DNA from 2 places in the Rhodococcus sp. NPDC058532 genome. Region 2 is predicted to be linked to the other one. Evidence: riboswitches for the same ligand, from Rfam matches in the RefSeq annotation. Region 2 holds a riboswitch; the other holds the start of a gene.
The links. A riboswitch is a leader RNA that binds a small molecule or an ion and turns the genes downstream of it on or off. The one in region 2 is predicted to bind S-adenosylmethionine.

Region 1 (7,860 bases), on a different contig from region 2:
CGGCGGGACCGGTACTGCGACAGCAGGATCATCACCCACACGAAGATGGTGGCGAAGGTGGCGATCGACGCGATGACGAGGAACACCGATTCGGGGATCAGGTAGTTCAACAGCACCGCGACCAGCAGCGCGCCGATCATCACCACCACCGTCATCCACGGCACCCCGGCCCGGGTCACCCGCGTCATCACGGCAGGCGCCTGACCGCGCTGCGCCATGCCGTACATTATCCGGCCTGCGCCGAAGATGTCGCTGTTGATCGCGGACAGGGCCGCGGTGATGACGACGACGTTCAGCACGGCCGCGGCCGGCCCAACCCCGAGGCCCTCGAAGATCTGCACGAACGGGCTGCCCTCGGTGCCGACCGAATGCCACGGGGTGATCGCCATGATCACCGCCAGCGTCGCAATGTAGAACAGCATGATCCGCGCGGGCACCGTGTTCACGGCGCGGGGAATCGTGCGGGCCGGATCCTCGGCCTCGCCGGCGGTGATGCCGATGATCTCGGTGCCGCCGAACGCGAACATGACAATCGCGAAGCAGGCGACGAACCCGCCGAAGCCGTTCGCGAAGAAGCCGCCCTCGGCCCACAGGTTGCTCACCCCCTCGGAGGTGTCGTGGATGCCGAACCCGAAGATCAGGATCGCAACGCCCGCCGCGATCATCGCGATGATCGCGGCCACCTTGACCAGGGTGAACCAGAACTCCAGCTCGCCGAACACCTTGACGCTGAGCAGGTTCAGTGCCCCGATGAAGAACACGATCGCCAACACCCAGATCCAGCGGGGGACATCGGGGAACCAGAAGCCCATGTAGACGCCGAACGCGGTGACGTCGGCGAGGCACACGACGATCATCTCGAACGTGTAGGTCCAGCCGGTCAGGAATCCGGCGAGCGGTCCGAGGTGTTTGCCTGCGTACTCGCCGAACGAGCCGGAGACCGGGTTGCGGACCGCCATCTCACCGAGCGCCCGCAGCACGATGTAGACGACGACGCCGCCGATCAGGTACGCCAGCAGCACCGACGGTCCGGCCTTCTCGATGGCCTCGGCCGAGCCGTAGAACAGTCCGGTCCCGATCGCCGAGCCGAGCGCGATGAAACGGATGTGGCGGGCCGACAAACCCCGGGTCAGCGCCGACGCGGCGTCCTTCACTGCGGAAATCCCCCAGACTGGTCGGGCATGCGTGCGACCAGGACTTTAGTCGTGTTACGCGGGTCACCCGATCGCGGCTCCGCCCCGATGCCGCGGGTTCGACCGCTGACGCTAAGATCGCTGCCAGGTCATGAGTGCCAGTGCCAAGCCCCGGCTCGCTGGTCGGCAACCCTCCATCCGCGGTGGGGTGCCCCGGGTGATGACCTGGTTGTTCGAGAACACGTCGGATGACAAGCGCGGGTCCGCTGGGACGGACCCACCGACAGGGCCACGACCCACCGGAGGTTCACCATGTGTTGTTGTCGCAGATAGGCCCGATCAGCCCTCGGCGCCGGAGACGCGCCCCATCTCCCGACACCCCTGGAGCCAGAGTCACCCATGAGTGAGAACACGATCGATCCGACGGCAGGGTGGAGCTTCGAGACGAAGCAGATCCATGCCGGGCAGACCTCGGACGCCACCACCAAGGCCCGGGCGCTGCCGATCTACCAGACCACCTCGTACACCTTCGACAGCACCGACCACGCCGCGGCGCTGTTCGGGCTTGCCGAACCCGGCAACATCTACACCCGCATCATGAACCCGACGCAGGACGCGGTCGAGCAGCGGATCGCCGCGCTCGAGGGCGGCGTCGCCGCGCTGCTGCTCGCCTCCGGGCAGGCCGCGACGACGTTCGCGCTGCTGAACCTCGCGGGTGCTGGCGACCACGTGGTCGCCAGCCCGCGGCTGTACGGCGGCACCTACAACCTCTTCCACTACACCCTCGCGAAGCTCGGCGTCGAGGTCACGTTCGTCGGGGACCCCGACGACCTCGAGCAGTGGCGGGCCGCGATCCGCCCGACCACCGTCGCGTTCTACGGCGAGTCCATCTCGAACCCGCGCAACGACGTGCTCGACATCCCCGGGATTGCCGCGGTCGGGCATGCGGCGGGGATCCCGCTGATCGTCGACAACACGGTCGCCACCCCGTACCTGCTGCGCCCGCTCGAGCACGGCGCGGACATCGTCGTGCACTCGGCGACGAAGTACCTCGGCGGCCACGGCACCGCGATCGCCGGGGTCATCGTCGACGGCGGCACCTTCGACTGGACGCAGGGCAGGCATCCCGGCTTCACCACCCCCGATCCCAGCTACCACGGTGCCGTCTTCGCGGACCTCGGTGCGCCCGCCTATGCGCTCAAGGCCCGCGTGCAGTTGCTGCGCGACCTCGGGTCGGCGGTGTCGCCGTTCAACGCGTTCCTAATCAGCCAGGGCATCGAGACGTTGAGCCTGCGGATCGAACGGCACGTGCAGAACGCGCAGCGGGTCGCGGAGTTCCTGGATGCCCGGTCGGACGTCACGTCCGTCTCCTATGCGGGGCTGCCGAGCTCGCCGTGGCACGAGCGGGCGCGGGCGCTGATCCCGAAGGGTCCGGGCGCGATCGTCGCGTTCGAACTCGAGGGCGGCGCCCCGGCGGGCAAGAAGTTCGTCGATGCCCTGACGCTGCACAGTCATGTCGCTAACATCGGCGACGTGCGTTCGCTCGTGATCCACCCCGCCTCGACCACCCACGCCCAGCTGTCCCCGGAGGAGCAGTTGGCCTCCGGCGTCACACCCGGACTGGTGCGGCTGGCCGTCGGCATCGAGGGGATCGACGACATCCTGGCCGACCTCGAGACCGGATTCGCGGCGGCGAACTCTTGACAGTCGGCTCCGTCTCGGGCGCCCGTCCGGCCGGCACCCCCGCGGGGTTCCCGCCGCCGGACGGGCGGCTGACGCACATCCCGATCGGCGCGCTCACCCTCGAGAGCGGCGCCGTGCTGCCCGACATCGTGCTCGCGGTCCAATGCTGGGGCACGCCCACCGCGGCCCGGGACAACATCGTTCTCGTCGAGCACGCGCTGACCGGCGACTCGCACGTCACCGGCCCGGCGTCCGCCGACCACCCGTCGCCCGGCTGGTGGGACGGCATGGTCGGGCCCGGCGCGCCGATCGACACCGACGAGTGGTGCGTCGTCGCCACCAACGTCCTCGGCGGGTGCCGCGGCAGCACCGGCCCGGCGACGCCAGCCCCGGACGGGCGGGCGTGGGGGTCCCGGTTCCCGGGGATCTCGGTGCGCGACCAGGTGACCGCCGAGGTGGCGCTCGCGGACCGGCTGGGAATCGAGCGGTTCGCGGCCGTCCTCGGCGGGTCGATGGGCGGCATGCGCACCCTGGAGTGGATCGTCGGCCACCCGGACCGGGTGACGGCCGCGCTCGTCCTCGCGGTCGGCGCCCGCGCCACCGCCGACCAGATCGGCACCCAGACCACGCAGATGGCGGCCATCACCGCCGACGCCGATTGGCAGGGCGGCGACTACCACGGCACCGGACGCTCGCCGGAGGCCGGTCTCGGCATCGCCCGCCGCATCGCGCACCTGACGTACCGCACCGAGGGCGAACTCGACTCCCGGTTCCGGAACGCGGCGCAGGACGGTGAGGACCCGCGCCAGGGTGGCCGCTACGCGGTGCAAAGCTACCTCGAGCATCAGGCGGCGAAGCTGGTCACCCGCTTCGATCCGGCCACCTACGTGCTGTTGTCCGAGGCGATGAACCGGCACGACGTCGGCCGCGGCCGCGGCGGCGTGGAAGCAGCCCTTGCGGCGTGCACCGTGCCGACGATCGTCGGCGGGGTCGACTCGGATCGGCTGTATCCGCTGTGGCAGCAGCGGGAGATCGCGGACCACCTCGCCGGCTGCGAGGGCCTGCGGGTGGTGCATTCGAAGGACGGGCACGACGGCTTCCTCACCGAGGCGGCGTGGGTCACCACCCTGCTCGGCGAGACGATGGCCCTGGCGCGTGCGCATCGGGCGGGCTGCCGGGTCCGATAGCGGATCCGTCGACGCGACACACCCGCGGTGTTTGGCGGCCCGCACCCCGATCATTAGCATGGGGAATCGTGCCCGTCCCCGACTCGCCGCCCACGATCGCCGCATCGAACGAGCAGTCCGCACCGGGCGCCCCCGGGGCGTCCTGGCTGCTCCCGACGGACGGGACCCGAGTCACGGTCGGCATCGGCGCGCTGCGCCTCGAGAGCGGGTCCGTGCTGCCCGATGTCGTCCTCGCCGTGCAGTGCTGGGGCACCCCAACCGCAGCGCGCGACAACATCGTGCTGGTCGAGCACGCGCTCACCGGCGATTCGCACGTCACCGGCGAGGCCGGACAGGGATCCGCCACTGCCGGTTGGTGGAACGATCAGGTCGGCCCCGGCGCGCCGCTGGACACCGAGGAATGGTGTGTCGTCACCGCGAACGTGCTCGGCGGATGCGACGGATCCACCGGCCCGGCATCGCCGGCACCGGACCATGTCGCGTGGGGCTCCCGGTTCCCGGCGATCTCCATCCGCGACCAGGTCGCCGCCGAGGTCGTGCTCGCGGACCTGCTCGGGGTGGACCGCTTCGCGGCGGTCATCGGCGGCTCGATGGGCGGCATGCGCGCCCTCGAGTGGATGGCCGGACACCCGAACCGGGTGCGGTCCGCGCTGGTGTTGGCGGTCGGAGCGCGCGCCACCGCCGACCAGATCGGCACCCAGACCACCCAGATCGCGGCCATCACCGCCGACCCCGACTGGCAGGGCGGCGACTACCACGGCACCGGGCGCTCCCCCCGGGCCGGGCTGGCCCTCGCCCGCAAGATCGCACACCTGACCTACCGCGGCGACGCGGGTCTGGACGGGCGCTTCGCGAACGATCCCCAGCCGGGTGAGGATCCCAGGGCGGGCGGCCGGTACGCGGTGCAGAGCTATCTCGACCATCAGGCGAGGAAACTGACCTCCCGGTTCGACCCCGGCAGCTACGTGGTGCTCACCGACGTCATCAACCGGCACGACGTCGGCCGCGGCCGCGGTGGGGTCGCGGCCGCCCTCACCGCGACCCCGGTCCCGGTTGTCGTCGGCGGCATCGACTCCGATCGGCTGTTCCCGCTGCGGCAGCTCGAGGAACTCGCGGACCTGCTGCCGGGCTGTGACGGGCTGCGGGTGGTCCACTCCGCGGACGGCCACGACGGGTTCCTCACCGAGGCCGCGTGGGTGCGCGGGCTGCTCGGCGAGACGATGGAGCTGGCGCGCGCCGGGCGCACCGGCTGACCGGCGGGCGGGACTCAGTTTCGCGAATGCTCCATCGCGCGTGTCTCGGCTCGATAGCATCGCGCCGTGCTCCCTACAGCTTCCGCCTCGACCACCACCCGGCCGCTCCCCCGGCCGCTGGTGGACTTTCCACCGACCGACGGAACGGTGGTCCATCTCGGGATCGGCACCCTGCCGCTCGAGTCGGGCGAGCAGCTGCCCGACGTCACGGTCGCCGTCCAGTGCTGGGGTGAGCCGAGCCGCGACCTCGACAACATCGTGTTGATCGAGCACGCGCTGACCGGCGACTCGCACGTGATCGGGCCCGCGGATGACGCCCATCCCACCCCCGGCTGGTGGCAGGGCATGGTCGGGCCCGGTGCCCCGATCGACACCGACGAGTGGTGCGTGCTCGTCACCAACGCCCTCGGCAGCTGCCGCGGAACGACCGGGCCCGCGTCACCGGCACCGGACGGGCGCGCCTGGGGCTCGCGGTTTCCCGCGATTTCGGTCCGCGACCAGGTCGAGACGGAACGGGCGCTGGCGGACCTGCTGGGTATCGACCGGTTCGCCGCGGTCGTCGGCGGCTCGCTCGGCGGCATGCGCGCCCTGGAGTGGATCATCGGCCACCCGGACCGGATCGCATCGGCGCTGCTGCTGGCGGTCAGCCCGCGGGCCACCGCGGACCAGATCGGCGGCCACACCGCCCAGATCGATGTCATCGCGTCGGACCCGAACTGGCATGGCGGCGACTACTACGGCACCGGCACCTCGCCGGACAACGGGCTGAACATCGCCCGCCGGTTCGCGCACCTGACGTACCGCGGCGCGGCCGCCCTCGACGACCAGTTCGAGAACGCCGAGCAGGACGGCGAGGACATCTGGACCGGCGGCCGGTACGCGGTGCAGAGCTACCTCGAGCATTGCGCGTCTAAGCTGGTGGCGACCTTCGACGCCGGCTCGTTCGTCGCGCTCACCCACTGCGCCAACAAGCACGACGTCGGCCGGGGCCGCGGCGGCATCGCCGCCGCGCTGTCCTCGACGCCGGTGCCGGTGGTCGTCGGCGCCATCGACTCCGACCGGATCATGCCGCTGCACCAGATCGAGGAGATGGCGAACCTGCTCCCCGGGTGCGACGGCACCCGAGTGGTGCACTCGCCGGCGGGGCACGACGGCTTCCTCACCGAGGTCGCGTGGGTGACCGAACTGGTTGCCGAGACCCTGGGGCTGGCCAGGACCGCACGCCCCGCCCGGTAGCCGCCGCCCCTCGGGGCGCGGCCGCGGCTCAGCCGGTCCCGAGCGGGTCGATCGACACCGCGAGCCAGACGATGGTGCCGCCGACGACGGTGAGGGCGGCCACGTCGAAGGGCTGCCCGCGCACGGCGAGCAGGCCGACCTCCTCCGGTTGCAGGCAGAGCCGGAACCCGGCCGCCAGCAGTGTCGCGATCCCGAAGACGAAGGCCCCGCGCCGCCACCGATCGGCGAGCACGAATCCGACGCCGACCAGAACCACCGCGGCCACCACGAGCAGCGGCAGGTTCCGGCGCGCGAACCCCGGCTCACGGGCCGGGGTGCCTGCCGAGGCGTTCACCGGCGGTCAGGCCGACTCGGCCGCGAGCTGCTCGGCCCGCTCGACCACGTTGCTGAGCAGGAACGCCCGGGTCAGCGGGCCGACACCGCCGGGGTTCGGGGAGAGGAATCCGGCGACCTCACGCACCCCGTCGGCGACGTCTCCGCGCAGCCCGTCCGCGGTGCGGGACACCCCCACGTCGAGGACCGCGGCACCCGGCTTGACCATGTCCGCGGTGATCAGGCCCGCGACACCCGCGGCGGCGACGACGATGTCGGCGCGGCGCACCTCGGCGGCCAGATCCTTGGTGCCGGTGTGGCAGAGGGTGACGGTGGCGTTCTCGGACCGGCGGGTCAGCAGCAGCCCGATCGGGCGGCCGATGGTGACACCGCGGCCGACGACGGTGACGCGGGCGCCGTCGATCGGCACGTCGTACCGGCGCAGCAGGTGCACGACCCCGCGCGGGGTGCACGGCAGGGTGGCGTCCTTGCCGAGCACCAACCGGCCCAGGTTCACCGGGTGCAGCCCGTCCGCGTCCTTGTCCGGGTCGATGCGCTCGAGGGCGGCGTTCTCGTCGAGGTGCTTGGGCAGCGGCAGCTGCACGATGTAGCCGGTGCACTCGTCGTTGGCGTTGAGCTCGTCGATGACGGCCTCGAGCTCGGACTGGGTGATGTCGGCGGGCAGGTCGCGGCGCAGCGAGTTGATCCCGACCTTCGCGCAGTCCGCATGCTTGCCGCGCACATACGACGCGGAGCCGGGGTCGTCGCCGACCAGGACGGTGCCCAGTCCGGGGGTGATGCCCTTGGCCCTGAGTGCGTCCACCCGGGCCTTCAGGTCGATGAAGATCTCGTCGCGGGTTGCCTTGCCATCCAGGATCGTCGCAGTCACGGCGACCATTGTTTCAGGTAAGACTGGACTCATGGCACACAGTCCTGAACTCGCGCCGGAATTGCGGGGTCCGCGGGTGCTGCTGACCCCGCTGACCGCCGAGCACCGGACCCGGCTGCGGGAGATCCACCGGGAGCCCGAGGTGCGGCGCTGGTGGCAGATGCCGG
Region 2 (7,860 bases):
GCTGGCGCGGACCGCGCCCGCGCCATGACCGAGCCGGGTCAGCAGCGGGTGCGCGCAGAACTTACCGTCCCGCACGCCGATGCCGTACCGGTCGGACAGGAACGTCGCGACCTCACGGGGTTCGGCGCCGGCGACGGTGAAGGTGACGATGCCGACGGCGTCCGGGGAGTCCGGCCAAATGCGCAGCACCCGAACCCCGGTGATCGCGTCGAGCCCGGCGGTCAAGCGGTCGCACAGCACCCGCTCGTGCAGCTCGGCGGCGTCGGCGTCGAATCCGGCGAGCGCCTCGCAGGCGGCGGCGATCGCGACGGCACCGAGAACGTTCGGGGTGCCCGCCTCGTGCCGCTGCGGGGCGGCGGCCCACTGCACGGCGTCGATCTCGACGTTCTTGGTGGCCCCGCCACCGGCAAGGTACGGCTCGGCGGCGTCGAGCCAGTCGGCGCGCCCGACGAGGGCGCCTGCGCCGAACGGCGCGTACAGCTTGTGCCCGGAGAAGGCGAGGTAGTCGACGCCGAGGTCGGCGATGTCGACGCGGCGGTGCGGCAACAACTGCGCAGCATCGACGAGGATGCGGGCGCCGCACTCGTGGGCAATCCGCGCGAGCCGGGCGATCGGCAGCACCTCGCCGGTGACGTTGGAGGCGCCGGTGACGGCGAGCAGCGCCGCCGGGCGGGTGCACAGTTCGGCGACGATCCGCTGCACCGTCTCCTCGACGGTGTCCGCGGACCGGACGACGCGGGCGCCGTTCCGATTCCAGGACAACAGGTTTGCGTGGTGCTCGATGTCGAGGACCACGGTCTCACCCGGCACGCAGGAGGCGAGCAGGTTCAGTGCGTCGGTGGTGTTTCGGGTGAACACCACGACGTCGTCGGCGCGGGCCCCAACGAAGTCCGCGACCACGCCGCGGGCGCCCTCGTAGCGGTCGGTGCACACCTGGGAGGCGTAGCCCGCGCCGCGGTGCACGCTGGCGTAGAACGGCAGCAGTTCCTGCACCCGGTCCGCGACCGCGGTCAGGGCCGGGGCGCTGGCGGCGTAGTCGAAGTTGGCGTACCTGACCGAGGTGCCGTCAGTGAGCGGCGCCACCAGGTCTCCACCACAGACGGGCGCGAAAGATGCCGTGCCGGAACAGTTTCCGTCGAAAGTGGTGGCGACCTGGGGGGTGGTGTCGAGTACAGCGGTCATGGCGTCATCCCTTACGTCAAGGGACCCGTGCGATGGAGAGGTGGTGCATCGAGTCCGCGCTTGCCGTGTCCGGAATTGGAAGCACGGCCAGGTCGTCACCCGGGGCACCCCACCGCGGTGGAGGGTTGCCGGCCAGCAAGCCGGGGCTACACGCTGGCACTCATAACCTGAGCAGAGAATGGCAGCATCGGCGTCGCGCTGTCAACCCCCGCCCACCGAGTGCGCCTGTGACCTCGACCACCGCGATGCCCGACATCTGCGGCGCCGCCGTTGCGGCAGTACGTTGGACCCGACCCCGAATGTCCTACGGAGGGAACGGCCATGGCTCGCGTCGTCGTCATCGGTGGCCACGGAAAGGTGGCCCTGCACCTGGCACGGATCCTCAGCGGACGCGGCGACGAGGTGACCGCGGTAATCCGCAACCCCGACCATGCCGCCGACGTCGTTGCCGCGGGGGCAACACCGGTACTCGCCGACGTCGAGAACCTGAGCGGCGAACAGCTCGCGGAGGTGCTGCGCGGGCAGGACGCGGTTGTCTGGTCGGCGGGCGCGGGCGGCGGCAACCCCGACCGTACCTACGCCGTGGACCGGGACGCCGCGATCCGGTCGATGGACGGCGCCGAGGCCGCGGGCGTGCGGCGGTACGTGATGGTCTCCTACCTCGGATCAAGGACGGACCACGGTGTCCCACCGGACAATTCGTTCTATGCCTACGCGGAGGCAAAGGCCGCCGCCGACCAGCACCTGCGCGGCACCGCCCTGGGCTGGACGATTCTCGGCCCCGGCACACTGACCCTCGCCCCGGGGACGGGCCGGGTCGAGGTGAGTCCGACGCCCACCGCGCATGCGGTGAGCCGGGAGGACGTCGCCGCTGTCGCGGCCGCCGCCCTTGCCGACCCGACCACCGTGCGCCGCACGATCCCGTTCAACAACGGTCCGACCCCGATCGCCGAGGCGATCACCACGCACTGACCGCCCCCGCGGGTCAGCCGGGCGCCGACCCTGGGTGACTACCCGCTGCGCCGCAGCCGCTGGGTCAGCCGGTGCGCCTGTCGCAGCAGCAGTTCCCCGAGTTCCGGGCGCCGCTCGTCGCGGAACCGACTCTCCACGCCGGTCAGACTCAACGCCCACTCGGGCCGACCCGCCGCGTCGAAGACCGCGGCGCCCATCCCCCAGCTGCCCTCGACGAGCAGGGCGGGATTGACGCAGTACCCGGCCAGCCGGGTCACTACGACCCGCGCCCGGATGCCGTCGCTGTCGTGGTCGACCCCCCACTGCGCGGTCAGGTCCCGCCGTTCCAGGTACTCCTCGACCTCCCGATCCGGCAGGTGCGAGAGGATCGCCAGCCCGGCGGACGCGACCCCGAGCGGCAGTCGCAACCCGACGTGCAGGACGTGCGAGCGCAGCGGGAAGCTGCCCTCCTCGCTCGCGATGCACACCGTCTCGTCGCCGCGTCGCGCGGAGAGGAAGGCGCTCTCGCCGGTCTCGCGCGCCAGGTCCCGCAGGATGTCGCGACCCAGATCGGTGATGTCGTAGCGGCCGGCCGCCTGCGCGCCGAGCAGGTACAGCTCCGGGCCGAGCGCCCACCGCCCCGACCGGTGGTCCCGGTCGACCAGCCCCTCCTCGGCGAGCGCGGTCAGCAGGCGGTGCGCGGTCGGTCGGGCCAGGTTCGTTGCCCGGGCGAGCTCGGACGTCGACGCGCCCGCCGACACCCCCGAAAGTGCGCGCAGCAGGGCACCGACGCGACGGATCACCTGCGGCCTCAGCGGCTCCTCCATGACCCGATCCTACGTCCACTCAGTGAACGGCATGGCCGTGAAGGTCCATCAAACGAGCAGTGTCCGCCGATTCCTCCTCCCCTCTTGAAACCCTGGGAGCTGCGCACTTAAGTGGCCACCAGGAATCGAACCGCGGCGTCCGAGAAGTGAACATGATCCACCCGTTCGGACCGCGGACGCGTCAAGGGAAGGAACTTTTCGATGGGAACGACCCTGTGCACTACACCGGCCGAGGCGGTCGCCGACATCGGCGAGGGCGCCACCATCGCGGTCGGCGGGTTCGGGCTGTGCGGGATCCCCGACGCCCTGATCGCCGCGCTCCGCGATTCCGGGGTCGGCAACCTCGAGGTGTTCTCCAACAACTGCGGCGTGGACGATCACGGCCTCGGGATCCTGCTGGGCGGTGGGCAGATCAGCCGGGTGACCGCCTCCTACGTTGGGGAGAACCGGGAATTCGCGCGCCAGTACCTGGCCGGCGAACTGGAGGTCGAACTGACCCCGCAGGGCACCCTCGCCGAACGCCTGCGGGCCGGGGGCGCGGGCATCCCCGCCTTCTTCACCCCGGCGGGGGTCGGCACCCCCGTCGCCGACGGCGGCCTGCCGTGGCGCTACCACGCCGACGGCTCCGTCGCGGTCGCGTCCCCGCCGAAGGAGACCCGGGAGTTCGGCGACAAGCGGTACGTGATGGAACACGGCATCACCGCCGGCTTCGCGCTCGTGCACGCGGTCCGCGGCGACACCGCAGGCAACCTGGTCTTCGACAAGACCGCCCTGAACTTCAACCCGCTGGCCGCGATGGCCGGCAAGATCACCATCGCGCAGGTCGAGGAGCTCGTCCCGGCAGGCGAACTCGACCCCGCCCAGGTGCACCTGCCCGGCGTGTTCGTCCAGCGGATCGTGCACACCGGCCCCCAGCACAAGCGCATCGAAAAGCGCACCGTCACACCTTCGGCCGAGCCGAACATCACAGCAGAAGGAGCCTCGGCATGACCGGTTGGACCCGCGACGAGATGGCCGCCCGCGCGGCCGCGGAGATGATCGACGGCGAGTACGTCAACCTCGGCATCGGCCTGCCGACGCTGATCCCCGGCCATCTCACCGACGCCGTGCGGGTGACGCTGCACTCGGAGAACGGGATCCTCGGCACCGGCCCCTACCCCACCGACGACGCGGTCGACCCCGACCTGATCAACGCGGGCAAGGAGACCGTCACCGTCAACCCCGGTGCCGCGTACTTCGATTCGGCGTTGTCGTTCGGCATGATTCGCGGCGGCCACATCGACACCGCGGTGCTCGGCGGCATGCAGGTCTCCGCGACCGGCGACCTCGCCAACTGGATGGTGCCCGGCAAGATGGTCAAGGGGATGGGTGGGGCGATGGATCTGGTGCACGGCGCGAGCCGGGTCATCGTGGTGATGGAGCACACCGACCGGGACGGCGGCGCGAAGATCGTTCGGGAGTGCAGCCTGCCGCTGACCGGGCGGGGGGTGGTCGACCGGATCATCACCAATCTCGCCGTGATCGACGTGGGCGGCGACGGCACCCTCGCGCTCGTCGAACTCGCGCCGGGGGTCACCCTCGCCGAGGTTGCCGCCGCGACCGACGCCCCGCTGGATGCCCGGCTCCCCGAACTGGTCTGAGCGCAAGTCACTTTCGAAAGGAGATATCCATGACGGAGAACATCTCGGTCATCGTTGCCGGGGCCCGCACCCCGATGGGACGCCTGCAGGGCGCACTGAAGGACTTCTCGGGATCCGACCTCGGCGGCATCGCCATCCGCGGCGCCCTCAACAAGGCAGGCATCACCGGCGACCAGGTCGACTACGTCATCATGGGGCAGGTCCTCACCGCGGGCGCAGGCCAGATCCCCGCCCGGCAGGCCGCCGTCGCCGCAGGCATCCCCATGAACGTGCCCGCCCTGACCGTCAACAAGGTGTGTCTGTCCGGGATCAACGCGATCGCGATGGCCGACCAGCTGATCCGGGCAGGCGAATTCGACATCGTCGTCGCCGGCGGTCAGGAGTCGATGACCCGCGCCCCGCACCTGCTCGAAAAGTCCCGTGCCGGGTTCAAGTACGGCGACGTCACCCTGCGTGACCACCTCGCCTACGACGGCCTGCACGACATCTTCACCGACCAGGCGATGGGCAACCTCACCGAATCCGCCAACGACGGTGAGAGGTTCGTCTCCCGCGCCGAGCAGGACGCGTTCGCCGCCGCCTCGCACCAGCGGGCGGCGCGGGCGCGGAAGGACGGCCTGTTCGACGCCGAGGTGGTGCCGGTGTCGATCCCGCAGCGCACGGGCGACCCGGTCGTGGTGCGCGAGGACGAGGGGATCCGGGCGGACACCACCGCCGAATCCCTCGGCCGTCTGCGTCCGGCGTTCGCGAAGGACGGGACGGTCACGGCGGGGTCGGCGTCGCAGATCTCCGATGGTGCCGCGGCGGTGGTGGTGATGGCGAAGGCGAAGGCGGAGGCGCTCGGGCTGTCCTGGATCGCGGAGATCGGTGCGGCCGGTGTGGTGGCCGGGCCGGATTCGACGCTGCAGTCGCAGCCGGCGAACGCGATCGCGAAGGCCTGCGCGCGCGAGGGCATCGACCCGACGGAGCTGGATCTGGTGGAGATCAATGAGGCGTTCGCCGCGGTCGGGATCGTCTCGACGCGGGAGTTGGGGATCGACCCGGCGATCGTGAACGTCAATGGTGGTGCGATCGCGCTCGGGCATCCGCTGGGGATGTCCGGTGCCCGGATCGTGCTGCACCTGGCCCTGGAACTGCAGCGCCGCGGCGGCGGCATCGGTGCGGCGGCCCTGTGTGGTGGTGGTGGGCAGGGTGATGCCCTGATCCTCCGCGTCCCCCAGCACTAGCGCCTCCGGCACCGTGCGTGATGTGTACCCCGATGGGGGTAAAAATCGCGCACGGGCGCCGGGGTGCGCTCGGCGGGGCGAGTCACCAGACGAGCGTGTGCTCCGGAACCCGCACCCGCAGGAAGAACCGACGCCCACCATCGGCGCCGCCGGTGTTGTGACCGTTCACGACGTCCGCGACCCGCTCGGCCAGGGTCTGCAGCTGCGGCGTCACCGCGTCGACCCCGCCCGCGTCGGTCCACCCCCAGGCCCGTGGAACGCCGTCGATGGTCACGTCGAGCGACACGTCACCGGTCACCGTCACCGCGTAGCTGACGGTTCCCGGGGCCGCGCGGACGGGGTCGTGCACGTCGAGGACCGGACCGGCCGCGGGCAGCGGCGCACCGGCACGCGCGGCGGCGAGGTCGTCGCGGATCAGGTCCGCGATCACGTCGAGCCGCACGTGCCGACCCGCCCGGGTGTGTCCGGCGCCGGACCGCCGGGCGCCACCCGTCGTCCCCGCCGACTTGGCGAGCAGCCGGTCGAGCATCCGCTGCGCCGTCGCGCGCTCCTCGGGACCGGTTCTCGGGTGGTCGATCAGCGCGCGCAGGCGGGTGATCGTGGCGACCGCATTCGAGTTCACGGATTCCAAGGTAGGCCACGCCCCGGCGTAGGCTCCACGCATGTCGCGGCCGGTTTTCCGTTCACTCTCTCGCAAACTTGACGTGAGAGAACGACGAGACCCGTCAGCAGACACGAGACAAGGAATCCCCGGCGTTGCACCCGCAGTCCTCCCCTGACCGTTCGCGAATCCCGGCGGCCTACCTCCGTTCGCCACACGCTCCCGCGCCGCGCACCCTCGTCGACGTCCTGACCGCCACCGCGCGGGCGCACCCGGACGCGCCCGCGATCGACGACGGCGAGACCACCCTGACCTACGCGGAACTGCTCGACGAGGTCGACCGGGGGTCGCGGTGGCTCGGGGACCTCGGGATCGGTGCCGGCGACCGGGTCGGCATCCGGATGCCGTCCGGGTCGCAGTCGCTGTACACCGCCATCCTGTCCATCCTCGCCGCGGGCGCCGCGTACGTCCCGGTCGACGCCGACGACCCCGACGAGCGGGCCGACCTGGTGTTCGGGGAGGCGCGGGTCGCGGCGATCCTCACCGGCCGGGGGGTGCAGCCCGGCACCGCGCAGGCAGCCGAGCGCATCCCGCGACCGCCGACCCTCGACGACGACGCCTGGATCATCTTCACGTCCGGGTCCACCGGCACCCCGAAGGGCGTCGCTGTCACCCACCGCAACGCCGCCGCGTTCGTCGACGCGGAGGCGCGGATCTTCCTTCGGGACAATCCGATCGGGCCCGGCGACCGGGTCCTCGCTGGCCTGTCGGTTGCCTTCGACGCCTCCTGCGAGGAGATGTGGCTGGCCTGGCGGCACGGCGCCTGCCTGGTCCCGGCGCCCCGCGCCCTGGTGCGCAGCGGGATGGATCTCGGCCCGTGGTTGGTGTCCCGGTCGGTCACCGTCGTCTCCACCGTCCCGACGCTGGCCGCGCTGTGGCCTGCCGAGGCCCTTGAGGAGGTGCGGTTGCTGATCTTCGGCGGCGAGGCGTGCCCGCCGGATCTGGCGGAACGGCTCGTCACCGACGGCCACGAGGTATGGAACACGTACGGCCCCACCGAGGCCACCGTCGTCGCGTGCGCCGCACAGATGGACGGCAGGTCACCGGTGAGTATCGGGCTGCCGCTGGACGGGTGGGACCTCGCGGTCGTCGACGGCGACGGCGCCCCCGTCCCGGTCGGCGGGGTCGGGGAACTCGTCATCGGTGGTGTCGGGTTGGCCCGCTACCTCGACCCGGCGAAGGACGCGGAGAAGTACGCGCCGATGCCGTCGCTCGGCTGGGACCGCGCCTACCGCAGCGGTGACCTGGTGCGGCTCGAGCCGGGCGGGCTGCTGTTCCAGGGCCGCGCCGACGACCAGGTGAAGATCGGTGGCCGGCGCATCGAACTCGGCGAGGTGGACACCGCGTTGCAGCAGCTGCCCGGCGTCGCTGGC

Region 1: another riboswitch for S-adenosylmethionine. It lies ahead of ACFWQG_RS02520 (bifunctional o-acetylhomoserine/o-acetylserine sulfhydrylase); the one in region 2 lies ahead of ACFWQG_RS10250 (aminotransferase class V-fold PLP-dependent enzyme).

The regions. Positions count from the first base shown of each region.
Region 1 covers NZ_JBHXNU010000001.1:562,560-570,419, reverse strand. Annotated here, with positions in the region: gene ACFWQG_RS02525 (amino acid permease) at 1-1,154, opposite strand, end outside; SAM riboswitch class IV at 1,281-1,397, shown strand; gene ACFWQG_RS02520 (bifunctional o-acetylhomoserine/o-acetylserine sulfhydrylase) at 1,533-2,837, shown strand; gene ACFWQG_RS02515 (homoserine O-acetyltransferase) at 2,834-4,003, shown strand; gene ACFWQG_RS02510 (homoserine O-acetyltransferase) at 4,099-5,256, shown strand; gene ACFWQG_RS02505 (homoserine O-acetyltransferase) at 5,377-6,492, shown strand; gene ACFWQG_RS02500 (DUF3017 domain-containing protein) at 6,521-6,826, opposite strand; gene ACFWQG_RS02495 (bifunctional methylenetetrahydrofolate dehydrogenase/methenyltetrahydrofolate cyclohydrolase) at 6,833-7,693, opposite strand; gene ACFWQG_RS02490 (GNAT family N-acetyltransferase) at 7,725-7,860, shown strand, end outside.
Region 2 covers NZ_JBHXNU010000006.1:227,732-235,591, forward strand. Annotated here, with positions in the region: gene ACFWQG_RS10250 (aminotransferase class V-fold PLP-dependent enzyme) at 1-1,182, opposite strand, end outside; SAM riboswitch class IV at 1,234-1,350, opposite strand; gene ACFWQG_RS10255 (SDR family oxidoreductase) at 1,504-2,154, shown strand; gene ACFWQG_RS10260 (IclR family transcriptional regulator) at 2,193-2,960, opposite strand; gene ACFWQG_RS10265 (CoA transferase subunit A) at 3,162-3,950, shown strand; gene ACFWQG_RS10270 (3-oxoacid CoA-transferase subunit B) at 3,947-4,600, shown strand; gene ACFWQG_RS10275 (acetyl-CoA C-acetyltransferase) at 4,630-5,826, shown strand; gene ACFWQG_RS10280 (hypothetical protein) at 5,909-6,448, opposite strand; gene ACFWQG_RS10285 (Pls/PosA family non-ribosomal peptide synthetase) at 6,583-7,860, shown strand, end outside.